DNA from 3 places in the Parabacteroides sp. Y3-G-102 genome. Region 3 is predicted to be linked to each of the others. Evidence: riboswitches for the same ligand, from Rfam matches in the RefSeq annotation. Region 3 holds a riboswitch; each other region holds the start of a gene.
The links. A riboswitch is a leader RNA that binds a small molecule or an ion and turns the genes downstream of it on or off. The one in region 3 is predicted to bind cobalamin.
Positions count from the first base shown of each region.

Region 1: linked by a shared signal. The riboswitch ahead of NBH16_RS17470 (TonB-dependent receptor) and the one ahead of NBH16_RS12115 (ABC transporter substrate-binding protein) in region 3 are both predicted to bind cobalamin.
Region 2: linked by a shared signal. The riboswitch ahead of NBH16_RS17430 (TonB-dependent siderophore receptor) and the one ahead of NBH16_RS12115 (ABC transporter substrate-binding protein) in region 3 are both predicted to bind cobalamin.

Region 1 covers NZ_JAMOKU010000039.1:37,898-45,106, reverse strand. The annotation lists gene NBH16_RS17480 (sirohydrochlorin cobaltochelatase) at 1-942, shown strand, start outside; gene NBH16_RS17475 (sirohydrochlorin cobaltochelatase) at 1,016-1,945, opposite strand; gene NBH16_RS17470 (TonB-dependent receptor) at 1,979-4,162, opposite strand; cobalamin riboswitch at 4,212-4,413, opposite strand; gene NBH16_RS17465 (anaerobic ribonucleoside triphosphate reductase) at 4,675-6,882, shown strand; gene nrdG (anaerobic ribonucleoside-triphosphate reductase activating protein) at 6,916-7,209, shown strand, end outside.
Region 2 covers NZ_JAMOKU010000039.1:23,462-30,670, reverse strand. The annotation lists gene NBH16_RS17435 (threonine/serine exporter family protein) at 1-1,200, shown strand, start outside; cobalamin riboswitch at 1,315-1,511, shown strand; gene NBH16_RS17430 (TonB-dependent siderophore receptor) at 1,588-3,927, shown strand; gene NBH16_RS17425 (PepSY-associated TM helix domain-containing protein) at 3,942-5,042, shown strand; gene NBH16_RS17420 (PD-(D/E)XK nuclease domain-containing ATP-binding protein) at 5,117-6,835, shown strand; gene NBH16_RS17415 (DUF2284 domain-containing protein) at 6,944-7,209, opposite strand, start outside.
Region 3 covers NZ_JAMOKU010000021.1:40,542-47,750, reverse strand. The annotation lists gene NBH16_RS12140 (Gfo/Idh/MocA family protein) at 1-178, opposite strand, end outside; gene proS (proline--tRNA ligase) at 287-1,768, shown strand; gene NBH16_RS12130 (formate--tetrahydrofolate ligase) at 1,867-3,534, opposite strand; gene NBH16_RS12125 (hypothetical protein) at 3,928-4,440, shown strand; gene NBH16_RS12120 (precorrin-2 C(20)-methyltransferase) at 4,489-5,193, opposite strand; cobalamin riboswitch at 5,260-5,458, shown strand; gene NBH16_RS12115 (ABC transporter substrate-binding protein) at 5,522-6,685, shown strand; gene NBH16_RS12110 (iron chelate uptake ABC transporter family permease subunit) at 6,695-7,209, shown strand, end outside.

The DNA of each region.
Region 1 (7,209 bases), on a different contig from region 3:
ACATTCGGTAGCACATTCAAGGAGTCTATCAAGACTTACGACGCAACATTGGCCGATTTCCAGAACGCATTTCCCGATGCGGACATCTATTTGTCATTTACCTCCCGTACTTGCGTGAATCGTGTAGAGGCAGAGACCGGTATCGCACGTTACCAACCGGACCTTTGGTTACAAGCTCTAGGAAATGCCGGTTACAAGAAGGTAGCGGTACAGTCCTTACACATCATCCCGGGTGAGGAATACCTAAGCTTGATGAATACGGACGTGAAGAAGAAATTCATGATCGAGTCTTTCCCGAGTGTTCAAGTCGTAAAAAGCCCTTGTTTGGTATACGACGAGGATGATGTGGAAGCCGTAGCGAAAGTCCTATACAGCCACTACAGTGATAAATTGGCTGATAACAAGAACATCCTTTTATTAATGGGACATGGTAACCCGGATAAAAACTATAACGCAAATACGAAATACACGGAAACAGAAGAGGCTATGCAAGCCTTGGCCGCTAACAAAAATGTATTCGTAGGTACCGTTGATTACGGAGATATGTTGTTCTGGCCGGAAGAAGGCGAACCTAATGAGGAATGTGTCTATTCCAAACTTACCAAATACTGCGAGGATCATAACTTAAAACCGGAAGAGATCACGATCTCCTTAGCTCCGTTCATGTCTATCGCCGGAGACCATGCGCATAATGACCTTTGGGGTATCGAGGAGGATGATGATTTCAGCGCTGCCGCTCCTAACGCCGACGCTTGCTGGAGACTAAAACTTTTGAAGATGGGCTTCAAGATTGACACGAAAGAAAGCCATAACGGAAGTTTAGAGAACTGTAAGATCATAGGCTTAGGCGATTACGACGCTGTTCGTCAGATCTGGGTGAACCATCTAAAAGCATTATATAATGATGCGGAGGCTTGGGAAACCGGAGAAGACTACCAGTAAATAATTGAGAATTGAGAATTGAAAATTGGTTCAGTAAGTACTCACTAATTTTCAATTCTCAATTTTCAATTGTTCAGTGTGTATATAATTTCTTTCGATCAAAAATCGTCGCCCGTTTATATTTCATGGCGAAACGGATGTGATCGATAAATAAAGACCGGATCGCCGGATTCTCACCTAGAGGCTTTAAATAAATATCCACATCGAAACCCTGTTGACGTAGCCCTTTCTGCCAGAAATCCGTAACCGTATTTTCCGTACCTCGAATCAGTACGAACATAAAAGGAATCAACTGCACACGCTTATGACCGGCTTGGCGCATTTGCTCACCTACATCCTCGATCGTAGGGAAACCCTCACGGGTTCCGGTATAATAATCTTTCATTCCTTTGGTCTGGAACATATACCCCAATTTCGCATAAGCCGAGTTACTGGCATGATAAGTTCCGTGCGCCACCAATAACTTAGCCCCATTTTTAGTCACTCCAGAAGGTGAGGAAACCGCTTTCATCACCGCCTCATAATCGGTATCATCATATAACAAGGGATTACCTACACGCAAATCCTTAAACAAACCTTTTCGCTGTTCCGCCTCTTTGCGGATCGCTTCCATCTCCACACCCTCTATAATGATAGTCGGTTGGATTATCACATGGGTAAACCCTTGATCACGCAACTCTACCAAGGCGTCCGCCGGCAACTGAACCCAAACACCTTGCGCCCTCAACCGACTCACTACGCTACGGGCGCTATAAGCCTGCCGGACTTCCACGTCTGGGAAAGCCTCCTTGACACGCTTGTTCATCACATCGAGTACTTGGGTACGAGCTTCCGGGTAAGCACTCCCGAAATGTACCATCAAGATCGCTAACTTATCTCCCTTTTCCATGCTCTCCCGGATATCGGAAGCGTAAAACTCCCGCCCGGGTTTCGCCCATAATGAACAGGCGAGCCCAAGCAGGAGTGAACAAACAAACATGGATCGTAAAAATCCCCTATACATTATTATATTAGTTAATAGTTGACATGTGACAGTTTACTGCTTGAAACGGACCAGAAGGCTGACGTAATAGGTACGGCCCGGGGTCAATGTAGCGTAATTGTAATTAAAGGGACGATCATCTACATAATCAAAAAGGTTCTCGATACCTACTCCCGGTTCCAACAAGAAATCGCCGGCTCTAAACGTATGGCTCGTATTGAGATTCCACAAGGAATATTTCGGTGCGTATCCATAAGAAGTAGAATAACGTTCCCCTTGGATACGTCCGTTAAAATTCACGTTCAGCTTATACTTATTCCAAGTATGAGACCACATAGCCGCTACCGTACCACTATGCTTAACGGTCTTATCCAAAGGTTCATCCTCGTATACGTTCTTTCCATCCATGAAACTATAGCCACCATTCAAGGTAAAGCCCGCTCCCAGATAACTATTGAAGGTCACGTTAATACCTTTGATCTTCGCTTTATCGATATTCGCACGCATCTGTATCTCATCATAGTCCGTACCATGGGCAGTGTTATAAGCATCCCGTTCCGCCGTATCCAACATCTTATAGTTAATCATGCTACGCACGTTATTCATAAAAGCGGATACGGACAAAGAGAAATACCGCATCGTATATTCAGCGCTCAACGTGAAATTGTCGCTCTTCTCCGGGTCCAGATCCGGATTACCGATCGTAAGGCGAGTCGCTCCGGACGCTTTCTTCTCCGATTCCGTATACAGCTCTTTCAATTCAGGTGTACGGAAACCAGCCGCATACGATCCGCGGAAATTAAAACCGCCTACCTTATACAGCAAAGCCACGTTAGGAGTCGCATAACTCTTAAAATTCTCATGGTAAATATAGCGCAAACCCGCGTACGCTTGGAAATGCTCATTGATATTGATCTCGTCTTGAGCATAAAGCGCGGTCGTGTACATACTTTTACCCGCTATGTTATCCGTCTCGCTACTCAGTAACTCTTTAATGAACTCCGTACCAGCCGAAAGCTTATTATACTTGCCCAAACGAAAGATTCCCTTGACATTCAAGTTATGGTAATGAATCCGTTTCGTCATATCACTCTCTCCGCTTTTCTTTCCATCAAAGAAATCCTTATACGTACTATGATTGTCCGACAGATAATCAGCGTTCAAATAAGAGTTCTTATTAATCATGTATTGAGCGCCCGCCCCATAAGTGAACGTCTCTTTTCTCATATCATAGTTGGTCGTATTCACTTTATCCATCGGCATCGGACGATCGCTGGAACGTCCGAAGAAAGTGCCACGCACATAAAAAGACAAACGATCCGTAGCGTCGTACGTGAAACGTTGGTTGATCACGTTCCGGTGAAATCCCTCGGAAGCTTGCTTATTGGTAGGAACCAACTCGCCTTTACTCTCCGTATAGGGATTTAATTGCCAACCATCGGCCCGTTGATATTGATAAGAAGTATATGAACCGAACTTCCCTACATTCACGTCCGCGTTGACCGACTGCAAGAATTGGTTCTTGCTACCATAACGGCTATTGCTCGTCACGTTCACCTTATTGCGGGAATCATCCGTGATGATATTGATAACGCCGGCGATCGCGTCGCTACCATACAAAGCGGAAGCGGCCCCGTTCAAGATCTCTACCCGCTTTACGTTAGACATATCGATACGGGAATAGGTATCATCGCCGGCCAAACGCTTACCGTTTTCCAAGATAACCACGTATTTCTCTGTCAATCCGTTCATATTCATCGTAGCCCCCTGTCCGTTTTCCATAAATACGATACTCGGATTCAGCTTGGTCATCGCATCTTGGAAATTGGTTACGCTCGCCTCTTTCAAGTCTTTTCCCGTAAGCACTTTCACGGGAATAGGGGAATTACTCATGCGGCGATGCGAACCGGTACCGGTTACCACCACTTGATCGATATTCACATACTTTTCTTTCAGCTTAATAACGACATCTTTTTCCGAGTGATCCGTTTGATACACGCCTTGCTCATAGCCAAGGTAAGTCACACGAATACGATGTCTACCATCGGGAAGGTTCAGCTCAAATTTTCCGCTGGCATCCGTGGTTGTACCATTCAAGGATTCCGACACGCGGATATTCGCGCCCGGAATTGGTTCATTACTTTCATCCACGACCTTACCCTGTAAACGTACCTGCGCAAATGATACGTTTATCGCACAACTTACAGCTAAAGCCGCGCACAAACACTTTCTTTTCATAAACGATTTGTTATTATGTATATTTCCGCTTTCCTGACCCCGAGAAAAACAGCAATAAAAACGCTTGGCAGGTTTCCTGACTTACCTCGTAGAAAACGACCTTCCCGTCTTTTACAGACAGTGGTATGAGAAATGTTTTCTACTTTACAAAAGCTTACAGTAGCGGGCACTGCTCCGGATTCACACCGGATTCCCTCTTTATGACGAAACCGGATGGTTTTACGTCATCACCAAAACGGGGGCAAAAGTATGAATTATTTTATATAAACAAAAATATATCCCGGCTTATGTTCTTTAAAAGCTTTACAAAGAGAAGCTTATAACACATCACATCGCCAAAAAGGAAAACAAAAGCAATCATACAAGACACAAAGTTTTCCAAAACTTTTCACAACGCACTACAAATTAACACCTTAACATAATTTAATCAGCAAAAAGTTTTCCAAAAAGAAAATCATATAGTGTAATAAGATACCTTTGCACGCATAATCAATCACAAATTAATCGACATCATGATACAGACAGTTGTTAAACGGGACGGGCGTATCGTTGGCTTCAACGAGGAGAAGATAGTAACCGCTATCCGTAAAGCCATGTTGCATACAGATAAGGGAGAAGATATGCAACTGATTCGCCAGATCACAGATCATATCTCATTCAAGGGAGAACCTCAAATGACCGTAGAGGCGATTCAAGATGCCGTGGAACTGGAATTGATGGCCAGTAGCCGGAAGGACGTAGCGCAGAAATATATCGCTTACCGAAATCAGCGAAGCGTAGCCCGCAAGGCGAAAACACGGGATATGTTCTTGGAGATTATCAATATCAAATCCAACGACATCACCCGTGAGAACGCGAATATGAACGCCGATACACCCGCCGGCATGATGATGAAATTCTCCAGCGAGACCACCAAGCCGTTTGTCGATGACTATTTATTGAGCGAAGAGGTCAAGGAAGCCGTATCAAACAACTATCTCCATATTCATGATAAAGATTATTATCCGACTAAAAGCTTGACCTGCGTACAACACCCGTTGGATCGCGTCCTGAAATACGGATTCTCTGCCGGCCATGGCGAATCACGTCCGGCTAAACGAATCGAAACCGCCAGTATCCTTGGCTGTATCTCTCTAGAGACCGCCCAAAACGAGATGCATGGCGGACAGGCGATACCGGCGTTCGACTTCTACCTAGCTCCTTACGTACGTAATAGCTTTATCGAGGAAGTAAAGACCTTAGAGGATTTATACGGACAGGATTTCTCCCACTTATATAATAAGCCTATCGACGATTACCAGACACAGACCTTGGATGGATTAAGCGGTGATAGACGCGTCATACAACATGCCATCAACCGCACGGTAAGCCGTGTACATCAATCGATGGAGGCTTTTATCCATAATATGAACACGATCCATTCCCGTGGAGGTAACCAAGTGGTATTCAGCTCCATCAATTATGGGACCGACACCTCGGCGGAAGGTCGTTGCATCATCCGGGAGTTATTAAAAAGCACTTACAGAGGCGTAGGTAACGGCGAGACCGCTATCTTCCCGATCCAGATATGGAAAAAGAAACGAGGCGTAAGCTATCTGCCGGAAGACCGTAACTACGATCTTTACCAATTGGCCTGCAAGGTCACCGCCCGTCGTTTCTTCCCGAACTTCTTGAATCTCGACGCGACCTTCAACCAAAGCGAGGATTGGAAAGAGGACGATCCTCAGCGCTATATCCACGAGGTAGCGACCATGGGATGCCGTACCCGTGTATTCGAGAATCGTTTCGGACCAAAAACTTCTATCGGACGAGGTAATATATCCTTCTCGACGATCAATATCGTACGATTGGCTATCGAGTGCATGCAAGTGGAGAATAAGGAAGAGCGTATCGCCCTATTTTTCGCTAAACTGGATCATATGCTGGAACTTACGGCTCGTCAGTTGCATGAGCGTATGGAGTTCCAGAAAACCGCTTACGCGAAGCAATTCCCGTTGTTGATGTCTTCCTTGTGGTTAGGCTCGGAAAAATTGAAGCCTAACGATTCGATTGCCTCCGTTATCAACCAAGGCACCTTGGGCATCGGCTTTATCGGACTGGCCGAATGCTTGGTAGCCCTTACCGGGAAGCATCATGGCGAAGATGAGGATTCGCAGGCCTTAGGCATAAGGATCGTTACGTATATCCGGGATCGCGCCAACCAATTCTCTGAGCAATATCAACACAATTATAGCGTACTGGCAACTCCGGCTGAAGGCTTGTCCGGCAAGTTCACGGGAAAAGATCGTAAGAAGTTCCGATCGCTTCCGGGTATCACGGATCGGGATTATTATACGAACTCTAATCACGTCCCGGTATATTACAAGTGCAGCGCCCGTCATAAAGCCGAAGTGGAAGCTCCTTATCATGATTTGACTCGTGGCGGCCATATCTTTTACGTAGAGATGGATGGCGACGCTACCCATAACCCCGAAGCGATCATGCGTGTCGTGGATATGATGGATAAATACAATATCGGATACGGTTCCGTAAACCATAATCGTAACCGTTGTCTGGATTGTGGCTACGAGAACTCCACCCCGAATCTGGAAGCCTGCCCAAAATGCGGCAGCAAACACTTGGACAAACTTCAACGCATCACCGGTTACTTGGTAGGAACCACCGACCGTTGGAACAACGCCAAGCTATCCGAGCTGAACGACCGCATCACCCACAACTAATTTTCAATTGTCAATTGTCAATTTTCAATTACCATGTTGTCTATCATAGATATCATCGAAGATACCACCGTAGACGGTCCGGGATTCCGGACCGCCATCTATGCGGCGGGTTGCCCGAACAAATGCCCGGGTTGCCACAACCCCGAATCATGGGACATCCATAAAGGAAAGAAAGTAAGAACGGAAGAGATCGTGGAGAAAGTGCTGGCTGACGAGTTCGCCAACGTCACCTTCAGTGGTGGAGATCCCATGTTCCAGCCGGAAGGCTTCACCGAGGTAGCCAAGGCGATCAAGGAAAAAAGCCAAAAGACGATCTGGTGCTACACG
Region 2 (7,209 bases), on a different contig from region 3:
ATCCCCGAGGAGAAGTTGCATATCGATATCCGGTGGACCATGATCATGGTAAACGTAAGCGATGAGCGAAACTCATTCTCCAAATTCCAGAAATGCGAGAAGCATGGCATTAACATGACGACAATCTCACAGGTAAGCAAGCTTTCATGGCGGGCGATCGAGCAAGATTATTCCTTGGATAAATATGAGGAAGAACTGGAGAAGATCGTTCACCAACCCCGGAATTATACCCCTTATATCGTAGCTATCGGAGCGGGATTCGCATGCGGAGGATTCTGTAAGCTATTCGGATGCGACTGGATGGCATTCCTATTCGCTTCCATTTGCGCTTTCGTCGGGTTTAGGGTACGGGCCCGCTGTGTCGAGGCTGGACTTAACGTATATATGAGTATCGCCGCGGCCGCTTTCGTATCCACCTGCTTGGCATACGCATCCTCCTTCTCCGGGCTATCCGACACTCCTTATCATCCATTATTAGCCTGCGCTTTATTTATCGTGCCGGGCGTACCCTTGATTAACTTCGTGGATGATATGCTAGACAATCATTTGCTTGTCGGCATCACCCGGGCCTCCAATACGGTCATGATGGTAGCCGCCATGACTTTCGGTATCGCATTCGCCATGCGGGTACTTGTCATGAATGATGTCGAGATAGATCATAAGTTCAGTGAATTAAATATGGTTCCACATGACCCGTACTACATATATGCATTAGCGGCAGCTATCTCCGCCATAGGCTTCTCCATGATATTCAATATTCAACGCCGATTATTATGGGTGGTAGCCGTAGGAGGTATCATTGCGGTATGTACCCGTAACTTTGTGAACTTCGAATTAGGTTATGGTCCTGTGATCGGCTCGTTTATGGGAAGCTTCGTAGTCAGCCTCCTTGCCGTAAAAGCGGTTCATTGGTGCCATGTTCCCAATCACGTATTGACGATTCCATCTGTCATTCCTATGATTCCGGGAGTACTCATGTATCGCTCATTACTGGCATTTATAAACCTGCATGGAGTAGTCGGTGAGGTCACAAACGCATTCTTCAACGGGATCAATTCCGCACTCATCATTCTTTGTATCTCACTCGGTGTAGCTGTCCCGAACATCTTCGCCCGTCGTTACATCGCCAAAGATCGCCAACGACATTTACAAGAGGAACTGGAAAAGCGCCGGGAAAGAGGAAAGTTCATTGAATGGTGAAAAAACTTTTCCATAAAGATTAGTCCGGGAAAAACTATCGCATAAGGATATGCCAAATTGTTTAACACGTTCAATATATTTAACATATTTCATTAAAAAAAGCCCTATCAATACTATACTTTTGTGATGTCTTGGTGATAGACGTTGCATTCTGCAAGTCTATAAAAGGGAATTTCGGTTAGATTCCGGAACAGAGCCCGCTACTGTAAAACCCGTAAAGAGGAAAGCTTCTTCATGCCACTGTCTTTTCTAAAGATGGGAAGGTCGCTTTCCGGGTTAGTCAGGAAACCTGCCAGATAAAAAAAGAAATAGATTCTCCCGGGATTTGGGGAACTAGTGGAACGATTACATTAGAGATGTAAACTGCGTAATTAATTTTTATACATTATGAGACACTTTTATTTGTTCCTGCTAATTGTTAGCGGGATTGTTTTGTGTGGCACCCGGACGGTCGCTCAAAGTAGGCCATCCGAGGGAAGTTCCAGAGTCATATCCGGTACGGTCGTAGATGAAGACAACAAGGCGATGGCAAACATTGTCATTTACATTAAGGGTACGGATATACGGGTTATTTCAGATACGGATGGGTATTTCTCCTTATCACTAAAGGACACGAAGGACCACGTACTAATCACCAACAGTTACAACACCGTCTCGGCGATCCGGGATATTCCCGCGGGAGAAGGAAATTACGAGATGGAGATTCAGTTATCTTACAAACTATTAGGATTACCCGAGGTAGATATCGTCGGGGCAAAACCACAGAGTTATAACTCCGACATCGCTAATTCGGCTACCCGTATGGATATCCCCGTGATGGAAATACCCGGAACCGTAGGCATAGCGACCCGGAAATTATTGGAAGACCAACAGGCTACCACCATGACCGAGGCCGTAAGGAACCTGGGCGGCGTGAAAGGCGGACCTTCCGGCGAGGCTTCCAACATCAACGAGGTCTTCTCTTCCCGTGGTTTCTCCATGACGAACTCCCGTAACTATTTCAGGAACGGGGTACGATACCTAAAGTTCTCGAACGACGCGCTATCCAGTATCGAGCGTATAGAGATCCTCAAAGGCCCGGCATCTGTCCTTTATGGAGCGGTAGAGCCCGGAGGTATCATCAACTTTATCACCAAGCCGACCTTATATACGCCCCGGTATGGCGCTACGATCAGATACGGCAGTTACGACTATAAGCAAGCCTCTATCGACATTTCCGGCCCGCTGAACACCAAAAAGACCATCCGTTACCGCTTGAACGGAATGTATGAAGATGCCGACAAATTCAGGAAACCGCAAAACAGCAAACGATACGACATCACCCCAGTCATCGACATTGACTTAGGACGCAAGACCACCCTTAATATCGATGCCGATATCTTCCGGGATAAAAGGACACAGGATCCGGGCGTTTTGCATATCAACAATGAGGTGATAGATAACGGATTCAAGACATTCCTTGGCGAACCGTGGGCCTATGGCAAGTTTACCAATAATAGCGTTGGTTTCCAGTTGACCCACCGTTTCAACCAGAACTGGTCATTCAGAAGTTCCGCCCGCCAATATTTCACGCATGAGGATCGTCTGTATTTCCAGATGAAAACCCCTCAGAAGGACAGCACGATTACCCGCCGTTTGGCACATTGGGACGCAAAAATCAATTATACCAATGTATTGGAGGAATTGAACGGCAGCTTCAAGACGGGCTTCATCCAGCATAAAGTAATAGCGGGCTTGGAATACGGATGGCTTACCAACCGAAGGAAAGTAAAAGGGAATATGTACACCCCGATTAGTTATGTTCATCCGGAATATTCCGAAGAACCAGTTGATTTCGAGATGGAACAGAGTACAGACTTACGTATCACCCAACGTACCTACGCAATCTATCTACAAGACCAAGTAAGCTTTTCCGATCAATGGAAGTTATTGCTTGGTGCCCGTGCGGACTGGGTGAACGATAAACAAGATAATTATATTAAGGATAAAAAAACGGATGAAAACAACTTTGCCATCTCGCCTCGTGTGGGTCTTGTTTATCTGCCCATGCCCGACTTGAGCCTATATGCTACCTACAGTCAGTCTTTTGTCCCTCAATCCGGGCAAACGAAGGATGGCGAGGCATTCGACCCGATTACCTCTAAACAATGGGAAGCGGGAGTCAAGAAATCATTCTTCAACGATCGCTTGAGCACCGGCCTAGCCTTCTATACCTTGTCGAAGACCAACTTGCCGACGATAGACCCAGAAGACGAGGAATATAAGATACTGATCGGCAAGCAGACCAGCAAAGGTATAGAGTTTTCGGTAAACGGAGAGATCACTCCCAGTTGGAGCGTAGCCTTCAATTACGCATATACGCATGCCGAGGTAACGAAAACGAACGACGAGACCTATCCCGTAGGTACGCAACTGGCCAATATCTCACCAAGCCAGTTCAACCTATGGACCTCCTACCTAATCCGTAAAGGCCCGGTTAAAGGCTTATCTTTCGGCGGTGGTTGGTACTTCCAAGGTAAATCCTACGGAAACATGGCACATACGATCGATCTGGACGCCTATCATCTGGTTGACTGTTTCGTGGCTTACAAGCGCAGTTTCTACAAGATCTCGGCGAACTTGAAAAACGTATTCAACCAAGAATATTATACCGGATCCCAAGGGAACTATCTTTTATTCCCCGGCTCGGCCAGGACGCTGATGGTTATGCTAGCGGTCAACTTCTAAAAAAGGCACAAGACATGTCGCATAATTCGATCATTAGAAAGATCATAGTAAAGTTACATTTATACACCGGACTCATATTAGGGCTAATAATAACCCTAATATGCCTCTCCGGCACAGCGATCGTGTACAAGCCGGAACTTGAAAAACTATCTGTCAAGGATATCGCTTTTGTCAAGCCAGCCTCCCGAACCGTGTCGCCGCAAACTTTGCTAGAGAACGTAAGGCACGAATATCCACAAGCTAAGATCAATAATATGGTCTTATACGGAGGCGAGGATTGCGCCTACAGTTTCCGTACTACATTCCCGGATGAGAAAGGCCGTATCCAGATCTATGTCAATCCCTATACAGGGGAAGTTACGGGAGTGGACAGATACCGGCATAAGGTTTTTCAATGGTTATACGACTTTCACGTGAACCTGCTATTGAAAAAGCAAGGAGCGACCATCGTCGCCTTATCGGGATTCCTGTTGATTTTCCTAACTCTCTCCGGCTTTCTATTATTACCCAAGCGTCGTATCTTCTCCGTGCACCGAAAGATGGGCTTGAGAGCCAAGCTTTTCAAGTCGCATTCCATCATAGGTATATGTACATCCCTCTTTTTGCTGGTCATCGCTTTTACCGGCTCTTATTTCGGGTTCAAGAAAGAATATCAATCTTTCTTTGAATCCATATCCGCAGGAAAAGCAGTCGCACCGGCACCAAAAACAGATAAATACACAGGTGATTGGGTATCATTGGATTCCGTTTTAGCGACCGCCCAAGAAGAGTTCAAAGAGGGAACCCCGACAATGATCTTCTTCCCGAAAGACAACACGTCTGTCTTCTCCGTACGGATGTATCAGGAAGGGGACTTCGAAAGAACGGGAAGCAACCATATCTACATCCATCCTATCACCGGAAAGGTCGTCGCCACAAACCTATGGAAAGACAAACCGGCCGCCGAGAAGCTTGTCCGCTCCATGTACTTTGTCCACTTCGGCACTTTCCTCGGGCACTTCTCCAGAATCCTATGGATCCTCATAAGCCTAGCCGTACCGTTTCTCTATTTCACTGGTTTTTACATTTGGGTTATTCGCCATCGGCAGAAACAATACCCTTTCCGGAAAACATAAGTCCAGGAAATCTCATCGCATAAGGAATTTTTATATATTTGTAGTATTGTGTAATATACGAAAAAAGAAATGTCATGGAACGAATAACGATTCCTTATGCGGTAGCGGATTTTATAGATTTACGGGAGCGTAAGTTCTATTATGTGGATAAAACGAGCTTTATCCCCGGATTGGAGAACTACAACGCCCCGGTCTTCCTGCGTCCCCGTCGTTTCGGGAAAAGCCTACTCGTATCCACTCTTGCCTGTTACTACGATCGCACCAAGGCCGATCGTTTCGAGGAATTGTTCGGCGGCACTTGGATCGGGGAACACCCGACGGAGGAACATAGCCGCTACATGATCGTACGCTATGATTTCTCCGCTATGGCCATGGCAGATGACATGGAGGGGTTGGAGCGGAATTTCAACCGCTTGAATTGCTCTCCCGTGGAGATCATGGTGACACACAACCGGGACTTATTCCAAGACTTCCAGTTTACCACCAAAGGCAATGCCTCCCAAATGCTGGAAGAGGCCTTGGGGTATGCCCGTGAGCATGACCTCCCGAAGGTTTACATATTGATAGACGAATATGATAATTTCACCAATCAATTATTAACCGCCTATAAGGATCCGCTCTATGAGCAAGTAACCACGAAGGACAGCTTCCTGCGTACCTTCTTCAAGGTAATAAAGAAAGGTATTGGCGAAGGCAGTATCCGAACTTGTTTCTGCACGGGTGTCCTTCCCGTAACGATGGACGACCTGACGAGCGGGTACAATATAGCGGAGATCCTCACCTTGCAGCCACGCTTCCTAAATATGCTGGGATTTACCTATGAGGAGGCCAACGCTTACCTAAGGTATGTCATCGACAAATATGGTATGGGGCAAGACTCCTTTGAGGAGCTTTGGCAACTCATCGTAAATAATTATGATGGTTATCGTTTCCGTCCGGGAGCCGAGCCTTTGTTCAACTCTACGATATTGACTTATTTCTTTAAGAACTTCGCGGCGCTGAATGGCTTTATCCCCTCTGAACTGGTCGATGAGAACCTGCGTACCGATATCAGCTGGATCCGTCGTCTGACCCTATCCATGGAAAACGCAAAAGAAATGCTTGATGCTTTGGTTATCAATGATGAGTTATCTTACAACATCGCCGACCTATCCAGTAAGTTCAACAAGAAGAAATTCTTCGATAAGAACTTCTATCCGGTCAGCCTCTTCTATCTGGGCATGACCACGCTGAGGAATAATTACCGTATGGTGTTACCCAACCTCACGATGCGCAGCATCTACATGGACTATTACAACGAGATGAACCATATAGAAGGTGGCGCTCCCCGTTATGTACCCACCTACGAACGCTTCACGGAAGACCGCCGTTTCGAACCGTTGGTACAAAACTACTTCGAGCAGTATCTCGGGCAGTTCCCGGCGCAGGTATTCGACAAGATCAACGAGAACTTCATCCGTTGCTCCTTCTTCGAGCTTTGCTCACGCTACTTGAGTAGTTACTATACGTTCGCCATCGAACAGAACAACTCGGCGGGCCGCTCCGATTTCGAGATGACCGGCATACCCGGCACGGATTATTACAAAGACGATCGCATCGTGGAATTCAAGTATTTCAAGGCGAAAGAGGCCGAACACATGCTGGCGCTAAACGATCCTCGCCCCGAGGACGTGGCGCAAGTACGTGCTTACGCCAAGGATACCAAACTGAAATTCCCTATATATAATGTACGCTCGTACATTGTATATATCTGCGCCAATAAAGGATGGAAATGCTGGGAGGTTACCGAATAAATAAAGCCTAGCCGTACCACTCCTCCATTTCACGGAGTTAACTTCATCGGTAAAGTAAGTTAACTCCATCGACGAAGTAAGTTAACTCCATCGACGAAGTAAGTTAACTTACCAAATCGGGGTTTCCCTATCAGATAAGAATCCACTAACCAGAAGTAAATATTCCGGCAAATTCCGATTCTCGGACCACTTCATCTCTATACCGAACAACTCCGAGGTAGTACGTCCCAGATCGAACCCACAGGCTTCAAGGGAACGACGAATCCGCGAGGGGTAGCGGCAAGCCTTACCAGATCTACGTGCACACTCTTCCCAAGGGCAAAGGATACAACTACCGGCATAAAACGCCCGTCCATTATATTCCTCCTCCAACG
Region 3 (7,209 bases):
CTCCTACAATCTTGAAATCGCCTCTATCCAAACGGCTTATCACCTCCCATAGATGTCCGTGGGATACCCCTGCCACGGCCAGTCGCAAAGGCTCTCCATCTTGCCCTTTCGCCGTGAGAGTTAAGAACGTAAATGTACATAACATAAGTAAGTAACGTGTGATCTTGTGTATATTCATGATATTATCTATATATAGTTTTTACAAAGATATACGATTATTTCTTACCTTTGCAACCCATTACTTATTCAGATTAAGGAAAACAGTATAATTTAGAAATATAAAGAAATGGCAAAAGAGCTGAAAGAACTTACACCGAGAAGTGTAAACTATTCGCAGTGGTACCAAGATTTGGTAATTAAGGCAGATTTGGCGGAGAATTCCGCCGTGCGTGGTTGTATGGTGATCAAGCCTTACGGATACGCTATCTGGGAGAAGATGCAACGTATCCTAGACGATATGTTCAAGGAAACCGGTCATGTGAACGCTTATTTCCCCTTGCTGATCCCGAAGTCTTTCTTAAGCAAAGAAGCTGAGCACGTAGAAGGGTTCGCCAAGGAGTGCGCCGTGGTTACTCACTATCGTTTGAAGACAAATCATGACGGTACGGGGGTTGTCGTAGATCCGGCAGCTAAACTGGAAGAGGAATTGATCATTCGCCCGACTTCGGAGACCATTATATGGAATACATACCGTAACTGGATTCAGTCTTACCGTGACCTGCCTATCTTGTGCAACCAATGGGCGAACGTGATGCGCTGGGAGATGCGTACTCGCTTGTTCCTTCGTACGGCTGAGTTCTTGTGGCAGGAAGGCCATACCGCTCACGCTACTCGTGAAGAAGCGGAGATAGAAGCTAAGAAGATGCAAGACGTTTATGCGAACTTCGCAGAGAATTATATGGCAATGCCGGTAATAAAGGGCGTGAAGTCTGAGAGCGAGCGTTTCGCCGGTGCTTTGGATACCTATACGATCGAGGCGATGATGCAGGATGGAAAAGCTTTGCAGGCGGGAACTTCCCATTTCTTGGGGCAGAACTTCGGTAAGGCTTTCGACGTTACTTTCATCGACAAGAACGGTAAGAGCGACTATGCTTGGGCTACTTCTTGGGGTGTTTCCACACGTTTGATCGGAGCGTTGATTATGTCTCACTCTGATGATAACGGTTTGGTATTGCCTCCACATTTGGCTCCGATACAGGTTGTGATCGTACCGATCTACCGTAGCGCTGAGCAATTGACGCAGATCAGCGAGAAGGTCGCTGGTATCGTGGCTAAATTGAAAGCGTTAGGCATTTCCGTGAAATATGATGACGCTGATAACAAGAAGCCGGGCTGGAAGTTCGCTGAGTACGAGTTAAAAGGTGTTCCCGTGCGTTTGGCTATGGGTGGTCGTGATTTGGAGAATAATACGATCGAAGTAATGCGCCGTGATACTTTGGAGAAGGAGACGATCACGTGTGATGGCATTGAGGAATACGTGAAGAATCTGTTGGAGGAAATCCAAGCGAATATCTTCAAGAAAGCGTACGATCACCGTGAGGCTAACATCATAAACGTAGATACGTATGAGGAATTTAAGGAGAAGATCGAGGATGGCGTCTTCATCATGGCCCACTGGGATGGAACCCCGGAAACAGAAGAATTGATCAAGAACGAGACGAAAGCTACGATCCGCTGTATTCCTTTAGCTGGTGATAAGACTCCGGGTAAGTGTATGGTGACAGGTAAACCGTCGGCTTGCCGGGTACTGTTCGCCAGAGCTTATTGATCGCCCCCCGGTTTCGGGGCGAGAGTGGTTATAAAAAAGGTACGCCTTACTGAATGTGTGAGGCGTACCTTTTTTTATTTAAATTGTTTTACTGTCTATTAACTCAATCCCTCAATCATGCCATCCACGATATCGATCTTTCGGGCTTGCGGCTCTTTAGGGAGCCCCGGCATACGCATGATCTCGCCCATGACGACAACGATCATCTCGGCTCCGTTATTGATGATTACATCTCGTACTTTTAGTTCGAAATCCTTGGCGACCCCATAAGCTTTCGGATCGGAAGAGAATGAATATTGAGTCTTGGCGATACAGATCGGATAATGGGAAATACCCAAGCTTTCGATCTGACGCAATTTTTTATCGGCCAAAGTCGTATAAACAATCGAAGAGGCTCCGTATATCTTCTGGGCCACTTTTTGTACCTTCGTACGGATCGGATCATTCAGATCATATGTATATTGTAAAGGAGCGGAAGGATGATTTTCGATCGTATCAACCACTAAGCGGGCAAGTTCCGTACCCCCTTCACCTCCTTCAGAGAAAACGTTATTCATGGCGAATCCAACCCCTTTTTCCTTGCAATGCTCAGCCACTAAAGCGATCTCCTCGTCCGTATCGGTAGCGAAACGGTTGAAAGTCACGATTACTTGCTGTCCGAAGCTCTTCATATTCTCAATGTGTTTATCTAAGTTAGTGAATCCGTTCTTTAATCCTTCGATATTCGGTTCCTTGATTTCTTTTTCAGGAACGCCACCATGAAGTTTTAAGCTCTGGGCAGTCGCTACGATGACTGTCAGTTTCGGTGAAAGCCCCGCTTTTCTACATTTGATATTAAAGAATTTCTCTGCGCCCAGATCAGCGCCGAAACCAGCCTCCGTAATCACATAATCTCCATAAGTAAGAGCCATTTGGGTGGCCAATATGGAATTACATCCATGGGCGATATTAGCGAAAGGACCTCCATGTACAAATGCGGGAGTATTCTCCGTTGTTTGTACTAGGTTCGGCAGTAATGCGTCTTTTAGCAATACGGTAATAGCTCCGGCTATGCCAAGATCATTTACCGTGAAAGGCTTATCTTCGTTTGTATAACCCAATAAAATATTTCCGACACGTCGTTTCAAATCCTCTATATCCGTAGCCAAGCAAAGGATCGCCATGATCTCTGAAGCGGGAGTGATGTCAAATCCGGTCTCGGTAGGGACACCGTTCGCCGAGCCGCCTAGACCCGATACGATGTTACGTAAGCTACGGTCGTTTACGTCAAGAACCCGTTTCCATTTGATCTCCTTTAACCCCTCGCAGGTGTTGCGAGTCTGATAAATATAGTTATCCAATAAAGCGGTAATCATATTGTGGGCGGAAGTAACCGCATGAAAATCCCCTGTAAAATGCAAGTTGATGTTTTCCATAGGAAGCACTTGGGCATATCCACCTCCGGCAGCACCACCTTTCATGCCGAAACACGGGCCAAGAGACGGCTCACGTAAAGCGACCACCGCTTTCTTCCCTATTTTATTCAGACCTAAAGCCAGACCGATCGAAACCGTAGTCTTTCCGATTCCCGCTTTAGTGGGAGTGATAGCGGTCACTAAAATTAAATTATGCTGGTCCATTTGCTTTTTATCGATCAAATGGATAGGAACCTTGGCAATATACCTGCCATAATTTTGTACTTCCTCACGAGGGATACCTAACGTTGTCGCAACTTCCTTAATTTTACGCAAGTCTGTTTCTCTTGCTATCTCAATGTCCGATTTCATGTGCTTTATGTAAGTTTATATAGTTTGAACAAAGTAAATCTAATTTATTATAATAACAAAATGATACGGAACAAGGTTTTCCCCCTTTATGGAATAATAAGATTGTGTTATTTTGATATTTTTGTGCGAAGATGGCGATGATCTTGCTTTTTGTGATAGCTGTTAGGCTTGAAATTAAACTTTTTGTAAAGTGAACTTTGCAAAAATCATACGTTTTGCTTGTCGCACTCTTAAAGAATTATAAAATAGTCTTTAAAATTATCCATCTATGATAATTTGATTAATTTTGTGGTGTCGCAACGATAAAAAGAAAGATAAAATGATTTGAGTGTGATAAATTGAAACAGATAAGAGATTAATAACATTAGCAATATAATATGTAAATTTAAGGTTATGTCAACAGTAAGATTTAGTCAGGTTACATTTGCTACTAAATCGTGGGTAGCAGAAGCATGGGAAAAGATGGTAGTGGAATTGTTTAGCGGCCGTGTCGTAGCGGAAGTCAAACAATTGGATGAAGTATGTGAATCAAAGTGGGAAGTAGAATTGAAGAAGCTTCAAAACGAGGTTCATTCTTTATGTCATCATGCGATCCATCAATTGCTCCCGATAGCCGGCTCTTATCAACAGGCATTACTGGATGACGTTGCCCAAGCCTATACGGTATACGCTCCGGAAGAAGCAGAGTCTATCTTCAACCGGGGAAACCAAGCGATCGAGGATATCAAAGGGCATGTATCGGGTATTCGCTACAACGCTTGTAAAATGCGTGAGGCGAACCGTAAAGTAAGCGAGTTGGAAGATATGCACGCAAAAGCGATCATGTACCATAATTCAGTGAAACCTTATATGGATACACTTCGTTTCCATATCGATCAGCTTAAGCATATATTGCATGTAGCGTAATAAGATGGGCTGTCCGGGTTTGGTTACTCTCCGGGCAGCCTTCTTCTTTTAGCGAGGTTGGATAATCAGTAGGGAGAAATAGGGGAAATCCTTGGAATGTATAGTGGCGATATCAGTAGTATAATATTCTTTTCCTGTTCCTACATTCTCGAAATAATGAAAAACCGCCTTATCCGCATACTGCCGGATACAAGTATGAATAGCCTCTTGGCAACCCGGTAATTTCATGATGACGATGATCATTCCATTTTCTATTTTTGCCGAAAGTTCATCGAACGACGCAGTCCCGGGGATTACATTAATTTGCTCCTCTTGTTTTACGATATGTATCCCGGCCAAGGCACCTGCCGCTATAAATGCCGGAATTCCTGCGATTCGATCTACCGGGATTCCTGCTTCCTCGAATTTATCGTATACATATTGTATAGATGAATAAAAACCAGCGTCTCCCTCGGCGACGATCACGATTTGTTTTCCTTTCAAATATTCAGCTTGGGCATCCAGAAACAATTCGTTATAAGCGTTTAACGCATCTGTCCGTTCCTTACTCATTGGCAAAATAAACGGATGGATCAAGGATTCGTCTACCTCAATAGCTTTCAATATATCCGTCGCCCGAGATATGATTCCATGCTTGCCTTGTGTAGCAGGACAATAGATAATATCAGCCTTTTGTAATGTTTTAAGCCCTTTCAGCGTAATTAATTCCGGATCACCGGGACCTAATGAGACGAAGTGAATAGGATGATTCATGTGTATCTGTTTTTATTTGAAACGCAAAAGTCCTTAAAATTGCGGATGTATACAAATATTCTTACTACTTTTGTCGCTGTAACAGGCTCCGCTTATCTCTTTTTCCGGGAGGCGGATTAAAAGGGAACCGGGTGAGAATCCCGGACAGACCACGCTGCTGTGAACTTCTAAACATTCGGACAATACCTTGGCCACTGGTTTCGTAATCGGGAAGGCGTCCAGAATGGAAGTAAGTCAGAAGACCTGCCGGTTCATAAATAAATGTTGCTGTCCCGTGGAGCAGGACGAGAGTAACTGTCAATGATCAACTGTCAATTAAACAAGGATTATGAATAAGTTTATAGCGGGTGGATGCTTGCTTTTATCGGTATTGACTTTATCATGTACTTCAGGTATCCGTGAAAAAGGAGAAATAGGGAAGACGGCTTCCGTAGAGCAATCCGCATTCTCGCAAGAGCAGGTTAAGCCTTTATACGCCCAAGGATTCAAGCTTACCTATGCGGATCAATATGTCTTGGCTGATATTCAAGATCCTCAAAACGAGGAAAGCACCACGTTTCATTATGCGTTCGTAAAAAGAGGTTCGAAACCCACGGGGATTCCCGTTGATTATACGATGATAGAGCTTCCCATCCGAAGCGTTATCTGTATGACTTCCCTGCAATTATCGAATTTTATTAAATTGGGTGCTTTGGATAAGGTCGTTGGGATTACCAGTACACGGCATTTGTTCAATAAAGAGATGAACGAACGCCTGAAAGAAGGTAAAACCGCAAAGATCGGTATAGAGGGAAATTTCGATAACGAGGTTATCATGAGTATGAATCCTGATTTGATCCTTGTATCGCCATTCAAGCGGGGAGGCTATGAGACGCTGAAAGACGTGGGTATCCCCTTGATTCCCCATTTGGGTTATAAGGAGACTACGCCATTGGGACAAGCTGAATGGATCAAGTTCATAGGCTTGTTGTTAGGGGTAGAGAAAGAGGGCAATGAGCGTTTTGCCGCCATTGAGAAGAGGTATAATGAATTAAAGGAACTTACGGCGGATGGCAAGGTTAAAAAACGTCCGATCGTTTTTAGTGGCGAGTTACGGGGTGGAAACTGGTATGCCGTAGGAGGAAAGAGTTTCTTGGCACAGCTTTTCAAGGATGCCGGCGCTGATTATTTCTTGAAAGACGATGAGCGATCCGGTGGTGTTACATTAGACTTCGAGACGGTCTATAACCAAGCGGACGATGCTGATTACTGGCGTATCGTGAATAGTTTCCCGGGAACGTTTAGCTATGAGGCATTGAAAGAGCAAGATCCTCGTTATGCGGATTTCCGTGCGTTCCGGGAGAAAGGGATTATCTATTGTAATATGAAGAACACGCCGTTTTATGAGAGTATGCCGACAGAACCGGAGATCGTCCTAGCGGATTTGCTTCATATCTTTCATCCGGATTTATTACCGGATCATGAGCCGGTCTATTATTCTCGACTTAAATAAGGAACACTGATGAGACATTCAAATACCCTATGGATGCTGGCGATTGTCACGGCTATTTTTGTTCTAATCTTTTTGAATTTGGTGTTGGGGTCAGTCTCTATTCCTCTTCAATCGGTTTGGCATATTATCTGGAATTCAGGAAATGAGCCTATTACATGGCAGAATATTATCTGGAAATCCCGACTACCACAGGCATTGACAGCGTTGGTAGCGGGAGCAGGCTTATCCATCAGCGGCTTACAGATGCAAACCGTTTTCCGTAATCCATTGGCCGGACCTTCGGTCTTAGGTATCAGTTCGGGAGCGAGCATGGGTGTCGCTTTTGTGGTGTTGTTAAGCGGTAGTTTAGGGGGCGTTGCCTTGAGTAAACTTGGTTTTATGGGGGAGATCGCCTTATCGATAGCGGCCGTGATCGGTTCCTTATCCGTGATGGCGCTGATCGTGTATGTTTCCCAAAAGGTAAAAGGAAATGTCACGTTGTTGATTATCGGTGTGATGATCGGTTACGTGGCAAACGCCGTGAT